2 regions of the Telluria sp. AC161 genome follow, and region 2 is predicted to be linked to the other one. Evidence: riboswitches for the same ligand, from Rfam matches in the RefSeq annotation. Region 2 holds a riboswitch; the other holds the start of a gene.
The links. A riboswitch is a leader RNA that binds a small molecule or an ion and turns the genes downstream of it on or off. The one in region 2 is predicted to bind cobalamin.

Region 1 (4,004 bases), 3.4 Mb from region 2:
AGCAGCGGCGGCGTGGCCGGCAATGCGGGCCGTTCGCTGTGTAATCCCGGCGACTGGCTGTGCGACGACCTGCGCCTGGGCACCGCGCCAAACCAGGGCGGCAGCGTCAAGTGGAGCTGGCACTCGGTCGTGTTCCGCGACGACGGCGAACGCTTCAATCACTATGGCGACGGCAACTGGGCTGGCATCATCGGAGTCATGCGTGAAGCGATGGTCGATACGGCCAATTAGTTTGCGCCATGTCTGGCTGGCGCTGGTCGTCGCCGCTGCGCTCGTGGTCGGGCTGTTCTGGCACCAGGACGATCCGGCGCTGCCACGTGCAGCGGCGGCGCCACCGGCCGGCCTGCATTTTCTCGGTCCGGTGCCGGTCATGAATCCTGCCGGCGACGACCGTACTGCGCGTCGACGCCAGCTTGCCGGGCAGGTCCGATTAACGCAGCACACCTATTGCAGCTACCTGCAGCACACCCGCTACCCGCACACTTCGCGTCCGGCCGCGCAGCATCCCGACCAGCTGTATCCGAACCAGCCGGTGCGCGAATCGAACCCGATGCGTGTCGACGGCGGCGACAGCGATCCGGGCGTGCTGGTGCAGACCGCGCAGTCGCGCGTCTACCTGGCGGCGGGCGAAACGGTCGAATTGTCGCTGCGCGCTGTTGACGCGCACGGCGCCGCACTGCCGCTGGTGGTCACGCGCGCGCTGGCCCAGGGGATGGTCGCGCAGGGAGCGCGCCCCGCGCCCCGCGTGACGCTGGCGTTTTCGCAGGATGATGGCGATTACTGGCGCGCCACGTTCGCGCCGCAGGCGAGTGCACTGGCGGGCTTTCACGGCACCATCCGTAGTGAAGTACGCTTCAGCGTCAATGGCCGCGCGGGTGTCGTGTTGTTCGATGTGATCCATTCACCCGAGCTGCCCGCCATCTGGACGGGCGCGCCGCGTGAAGCGATCGGCGCGGACGCGCTCGAGTTCACGCTGCCGCTCGATGTGCGCCTGGCTGGCCGCTACGTGGTCAGTGGCCGCATCGACGATGCGCTGGGCCGCCCGTTCGCGCTGGCGAGCTTCAACGAACTATTGGGGCAGGGCACGCAGTCGGTAGCGTTGCGCGTGCACGGCAAGCTGCTGCACGACGCCGACCCTGCGCCGCCATTGCCGCTTGTGCTGCGCGATGTCGAAGGTTATCTGCTGCGTGAGAACGCCGACCCGGACCGGCTGCTGCTGGCGCGCCGCGAGGGCGCCGTGCTGGTCAGCCGCACGCTGTTGCTGGCCGGCGTGCCCGATCACGTATGGCAGAGCGAGGAGCGCAGCCGCTACCTGGCCGAGTATGCGAAAGACCGCGCGGCAGCGCGCGAACGCTTGGCGGCGTTCGATCCGGCGGCCACCTTGCCGCCCGTTGACTGCAGCGAACCGGGGCTGGTTCAGTAAGGCACCAGCGGCAACTCGACCAGCGCGGACACCGCGATGGCGCAGCACAGCAAGCCGACGCCATACCAGCGCACCATCGATCGTTTCAGTCTGTCCCGTGCGCGCATATGTCGTCTCCGCTGGCGGCCCGCCACCGTGCGTGGCCAAGGGCAAGTGTGCACGCCGAATATGTCAACAGTGTTGCAACGGCTCAACGTCATGCGCAAGAGAAAGACCAGCTGTGGCGGGTTCGCCACGCTCGCGTGCGCCACCAGCGTAAAATAGCACCCTGAACGAAAGATAAAGAAAGCAACAGCATGTCGATACAATGGTTCCCGGGCCACATGAACGCGGCCAAGAAGGAAGCGGCCGAGCAGATGGAGAACATCGATCTGGTGATCGAAGTCCTCGATGCACGCCTGCCCGAGGCGAGCTGCAACCCACTGGTGGACCAGCTGCGCAAGTTCCGCCAGCGTCCCAGCCTCAAGATCCTGAACAAGATTGACCTGGCCGATCCGGTCGCTACCGCCGCCTGGAAAGCCTATTACGATGCGCAGGATGGTGTCACGGCCTACCCGATGACGACCAAGAAGCCGGCCGACGTCGCCCGCATCCCCGATCTGGCCCTGTCGCTGGCGCCGCACCGCGGCGTGCCAACGAAACCGCTGCGCATCATGATCATGGGCATCCCCAACGTCGGCAAGTCGACGTTGATGAACGCACTGCTGAAAAAACGCGTGGCCAAGGTGGGCGATGAGCCGGCCGTGACCAAGGTCCAGCAGCGCCTTTACCTGAACAAGAACGTGGTGCTGGTCGACACGCCCGGCATGCTGTGGCCAAAAATTGCCATGGCCACCGATGGCCTGATGCTGGCAGCCAGCCATGCCATTGGCACCAATGCGCTGGTCGAAGAAGAAGTTGCTGAATACCTGGGCGAACTGCTGCTGCAGCGCTACCCGCACCTGCTCACCGCGCGCTACGGCCTGAAAACTGAGGGCATGGATGGCGTGGGCGTCATCGAAGGCGTGGCGATGCGCCGGGGCTTCCGCGTGCGCGGCGGCGAATACGACTACGAAAAGGCAGCGCACTCGCTGCTGCAGGATTACCGCCAGGGCGCCCTGGGGCGCATCAGCCTGGAAACGCCGGATTCGCGCGCAGCCAGCCTGGCCCTGCACGCAGCCGAAGTGGCCGAGAAAGCCCGTCTGGCCGCCGAGAAGCTCGCTGCCAAGCTCGAAGAGCAGTCGCGCGGCAAGCGCGGCAGCTGACCTGCCAGGGCGCGTGCCGACACGGTATAATCGCGCCGTTTTGGTGCTCTCGCGCGCATTCCAGCGCGCGAAGTTAAACGGGAAACACGACAGGGCTGCGCTGCGCGCCGTCCTGGAAGTGTGCTGCCCCCGCAACGGTCAACAAGCGCCGCGTCCGCACATCCTGCGCCGCGGCAGACAATCTCGATAACCACTGTCCGCACGACAGGAAGGTGAGGGCGTCCGCTTGCCAGCCCGGATACCGGCCAGGACAGGTGGAAGCGCGATGCGCTTCCTTCGACGCCAGGCTGCGGGGACGCAGCGGGGCGCCCTTTACCGAGAACACACTCATCATGACTTTTGCAGCTCCCGCGCGCCGCGCGCCCCTCGCCGTGGCGTGCGCCTTCGCCGTGTCCACCTTCGCCACCATCGCTGTCAACGCTACTGCGCAGGAAACGCTGGCGCCGGTCGTCGTCACCGCGTCCCGCTTCCCGGCCACCGCCACACCAATCGGCGCCACCGTGATCACGGCTGACCAGATCCGCACCTCTGGCGTGGCCGATGTCAATGCCGCCATCCGCAAGATCGGCGGCGTCTTCGGCCGCCAGAGCCTGGACGGCTCGCCCGACTTCAGCCTCGACCTGCGGGGTTTTGGCACCAACAGCGCGCAGAACGTGGTGGTGATGGTCGATGGCGTGCGCCTGAATGAAAACGAGCTGGCTAATACGGTGCTCTCGAGCATCCCGGTCGACACGGTCGAGCGCATTGAAATCACCCGTGGCGGCAGCAGCGTGCTGTACGGCGATGGCGCCACCGGCGGCGTGATCCAGATATTCACCCGCCGTCCGCAAGGCAGCGGCACGCGCGGCACCCTGTTCGTGGAAGGCGGGCGCTTTGACGCGCTCGACCTGCGCGCCTCGATCGCGCATGGCGCCGGCCCGTGGTCGTTCGACGCCGCCGTGGCCGACCGCCGCACCGACAACTACCGCGACAATAACAAGTACGAGCAAACGAGCTTCAGCGGCGGCGTCCAATATGCGTACGCCGCGAACGGCCGTGCCGGCCTGCGCTTCGAGAGCTCGCGCTCGGACTCGCGCCTGCCGGGTTCGCTGAACGAGGCACAGTTCCAGGCCAACCCGACCCAGAGCAATACGCCGGATGACTTCGGCTCGCTCGACACCGACCGTGTCAGCGCCTTCGTTGAACACCGCATCGGCGCCATCGAACTGGCAGCCGAGCTGTCGCACCGCGAGCGCGATGTCGGTTCGACGTATGTGTTCTCGGGCTTCCCATCGGCCTCGCGCTACCAGGCCGATCAGACCCAGTTCTCGCCACGTCTGCGCCATACCGCCACGCTT
Region 2 (4,004 bases):
GCGTCGTCGCCAGCGGGGGCGTCAGGTGGTCGACGATGATCGCCAGGCCGCGGCGCTTGGCCTGCGTGCCCTCGCCCACGCCGTCAACGATGTACGGGTAGATGCCTGGCAGGTCGCCTGCGATCAGGCTGGGATAATCGTCGCTCGACAACCCAACCGCTTTACCGGGCAGGAATTCAAAGGTCGAGTGGCGCCCCACGTGCACGACAGCATCGGCCTTGAAGCGGTCGCGGATCCAGTGGTAGAAGGCCAGGTACTGGTGCGGCGGCGTGATGCTGGTATTCGCATGCAGCAGTTCTTCATCGACTTCCCAGCCGCGCGGCGGCTGCGGGCCGATGAACACATTGCCGAACGTAAGGCCCGGCACCAGCAGCTTGCCGCTGTCGACCATCACCTTGCCCGGCGCCGGGCCCCAGCCGCGCATGCCTTCGATGCCGTAGCCGATCAGGCGCCGATACAGTGGTGCGAGCGCCTTGCACGGACTGGGCTTGCTGTCATCGAGGCAGGCGCGGTAGCCGTCTTCGAGCGCATGCAGGTCGCGCGTGGCCTGCACGCGCTGCGGATGGTCGACGCCTTCGACCAGGTGCAGCAATTCCTTGATGATCGTCTCGGCCTGCTTGCGGCCCGGTGCGCGCTCGCCCTGCACTTCGGCGACCAGCACGTCGGCATGCAGGCGGCCCAGCATGCCGTCCTTCATTTCGCCCTGCACCCGCGGTGCAAGCGTGGCGAACCAGCGCGCATAGTCGGCGGCGCTGACGCTATTGACGGTGGCGCTCATCTCGCGCAGCGCGGCGCGGTCTTCGGGCAGGTTCACGCCGTGCGCCATGATCATGTCGAGCAGCGCTTCGGGCGTGGCGGGCAGATCGCCGACCGTGTAGCCGGCAGCTTTGAGCGCATGCAGCATGTCGAACAGCGACGCTGGCACGTTCAGGTTGTCGGCGCCGATGTTCTGGCGGCCCGGCGGGTGGTTGTAATAGACCATCGCGACGCGCTTGTCGGCGTTGCGCTTGGCGCGCAGCGCCAGCCAGCGGCTCACGCGCGCCGTCATGCGATCGACTTCGGCCGGCAGCAGCACCGGCGGGCGGTTCTCGATGCCGGTCAGGCGGTCGCGCTGCGACTGGCCCAGCGCCGCCACCACCATCGGCTGGCCGATGCCCTGCAGCTCGGGCAGCGCGACGCGGTACTGGACCGAATCCGGCGGCAGGCCATCGGGCGAAAGCTGCCACTGAATGGCGGTGCGGTCCGACAGGCGGATCGCCTTGAACACGGGGATATCGAGGCGTTTGAAGGCTTCGCTGACGACTTCGCGGCCTTCGGCGGCGCCGACGACGAAGTCCTGCAGCACCACCAGCGCCGCCGGCTTCGCTGGCGCGATCAGCTCCGGCAGGCGCACCAGCGCTTCGCGCGAGGCGCCGCCCCAGCGCGTGAGCAGCTGCACGCAGGCCTGGCCCTGTTCTTCGATGCGGCGGCACAGGGCCGCCGGCACCATGCCATCCATGTTCGCCAGGTCGAGCACGACGACGGTCGGGCGGTCCTTCAGACCCAGCTTGGCGGCGTTGCCCCATGCGGCAGCATCCTGCAGCTCGTTCTGGCCGACGCGCAGGCGCAGCGTTGGCTCGGGCAGCGGAGCGCCCAGTGCTGTCGATGGATGCAGCAGGTGGGCGATGAGGGCCGTGGTGTTGTCCACGCCGCCCGCTTGCCAGACGCGCCGCGCCGCGAGCCAGTGGCGGGCGGCGGGATTCGCTTCTGCCGCCTGCAACGCGGCAGGCGCCGGCGCTTCGGCAGCCAGTTCGCGCAGCAGCTCGGGCGCGAAGCCGGCCAGGCTACCGTGCGCGGCGCGCGTCATCAGGTTCAGGCTTGCTTCGCCATTGAAGGCCAGCACCGCGGTGCCTGGCTTGGCGTGGCGCGCCAGCGCATCCTTCATGCGGCGCGCCGGATCGCCGAACAGCGACACCGCCAGCACCGTGTCGGCGCCCGCGATCCACTGGCCCACCTCGCGTTCACTGGCGGCCATCAGCTGGGCCGGCGTGCGCAACTGAATCCGGTCGCGCGGGTGGCTGGCCAGGTGGCGGTGGGCGGCCTCGATCGCACCTGGCGCGGCGCGCTCGGTGACCACGGCGAACATGGTGGCGGCGTGGCTGTGGGCGCAGGCAAGCAGGGACGCGAGCAGAAGCACCAGCGCAGTACAGGCGCGGGGGAGCGAAGCAGTGTTCATGTGAACGTCGACCTTTCAGCTGCGCGCCAGGGCGCGCATGACAATGGGCAGACGTCTTCCTTCCACGCTGGGCGCAGCAAGCCATGCGCACACGCGCACGAACGCTGACGCGACCGCAGTGGCAACACAAAAGGAACGACGAACTACCAACAGGCACGCCCACACCCCGGGACGTACGCAATGCATCGTGAAGGCCGGTCTTCTGGCTTGCCGTCATCCTTCCCGGGTCCTGCCTTCCCGTGCACGGGGCACAGTGGCGTTCGACGAGGGTCGTCAGGCATACAGCAGCGGGGGCTGCGCCGGACTGGCGTGCGATGGATTCGCACACGTCACCGGCTTCCCGTTTCACCTTCCTGCAGACGAGCAGGACGGCACCATTCACTTGATTGGGCGCGATTCTACAGCCAGGGTGCGCCACTGTCACCGCATTCTTTGGCTTCTAGGGAAGCACTGATTAATTCATGGAGGCGGACTTGGCACGGAAAATAGCCACCCTGCGGCGTTGCAAATTCTCGCAATAGCTCGCTATTGCTGCGATTTGCGCCTTGCATGGCGGCTTTTTCCGCAGCCAATTCCATCCCCCAGAATAAATCAGTGCTTCCCTAGCCTAGAATGGCGGTATTGTCCGGCCAGGCCGGCACCCACTACTTCTTCGCGACCGTTCACATGATCACACGACAAGACTGCCTGGCCCTCGACGCGGCCGATCCGCTGGCTCCCCAGCGCAATGCCTTTGCGCTGCCGGACGGCGTGATTTACCTCGATGGCAATTCGCTCGGCGCCCGCCCCCGCGCGGCCCTGCAACGCGCGCAGGACGTGATCGCCGCCGAATGGGGCAATGACCTGATCCGCAGCTGGAACACGGCCGGCTGGTACGACCTGCCGCAGCGCCTGGGTACCCTGATCGCGCCGCTGATCGGCGCCGCGGCCGATGAAGTGGTGGTCACCGATTCGACCTCGGTGAACCTGTTCAAGGCGCTGGCTGCGTCGCTCAAGATGCAGGCCGACGCACCGGCGCACGCGGCCCGCCGCATCATCCTCACGGAGCGCGACAACTTCCCGAGCGATATCTACATGGCCGAAGGCCTGATCGGCTGGCTCGAGCGCGGCTACGAGTTGCGCCTGCTCGACAGCTGGGCCGACCTGCCGGCCGCCCTCGAAGGCGACGCCGGTGCCCAGGTGGCAGTCGTGATGCTCACGCACGTGAACTACCGCACCGGGCGCATGCTCGACATGAAGACGATCACGGCGCAGATCCACGCCGCCGGCGCGCTGGCGATCTGGGACCTGGCCCATTCGGCTGGCGCAGTGGAGGTTGACCTGAATGGCGCGCAAGCCGACTTCGCGGTGGGCTGCACCTACAAGTTCCTCAACGGCGGACCGGGCGCGCCGGCATTCATCTGGGTGCCGCAGCGCCATCATGCGCAGTTCACGCAGCCGCTCACCGGTTGGTGGGCGCACCGCCAGCCGTTCGCGATGCAGCCGGCGTTCGCGCCGGTGGCCGGCATCAAGCGCGCGATGTGCGGCACGCAGCCAGTGGTGGCGCTGGCGCTGATCGAATGCGGGCTGGCCGTGTTCCAGGATGTGACGATGGCGGCGCTGCGCAAGAAGTCGCTGGCGCTGTCGGACCTTTTCCTGGCGCTGCTCGAACAGGAGTGCGCTGCGCATCCGCTGGAGCTGATCACGCCGCGCAATCACGCGGACCGTGGCAGCCAGGTGAGCGTCACGCATCCGCACGGTTACGCGGTGATGCAGGCCCTGATCGCGCGCGGCGTGATCGGCGACTACC

Region 1: another riboswitch for cobalamin. It lies ahead of ACZ0AJ_RS03970 (TonB-dependent receptor); the one in region 2 lies ahead of ACZ0AJ_RS19005 (cobaltochelatase subunit CobN).

Annotation. Positions count from the first base shown of each region.
Region 1 is NZ_OZ409861.1:876,883-880,886, forward strand. It holds gene ACZ0AJ_RS03955 (hypothetical protein) at 1-231, shown strand, start outside; gene ACZ0AJ_RS03960 (hypothetical protein) at 233-1,423, shown strand; gene ylqF (ribosome biogenesis GTPase YlqF) at 1,720-2,667, shown strand; cobalamin riboswitch at 2,693-2,931, shown strand; gene ACZ0AJ_RS03970 (TonB-dependent receptor) at 3,000-4,004, shown strand, end outside.
Region 2 is NZ_OZ409861.1:4,264,056-4,268,059, forward strand. It holds gene ACZ0AJ_RS19005 (cobaltochelatase subunit CobN) at 1-2,215, opposite strand, end outside; cobalamin riboswitch at 2,391-2,609, opposite strand; gene kynU (kynureninase) at 2,882-4,004, shown strand, end outside.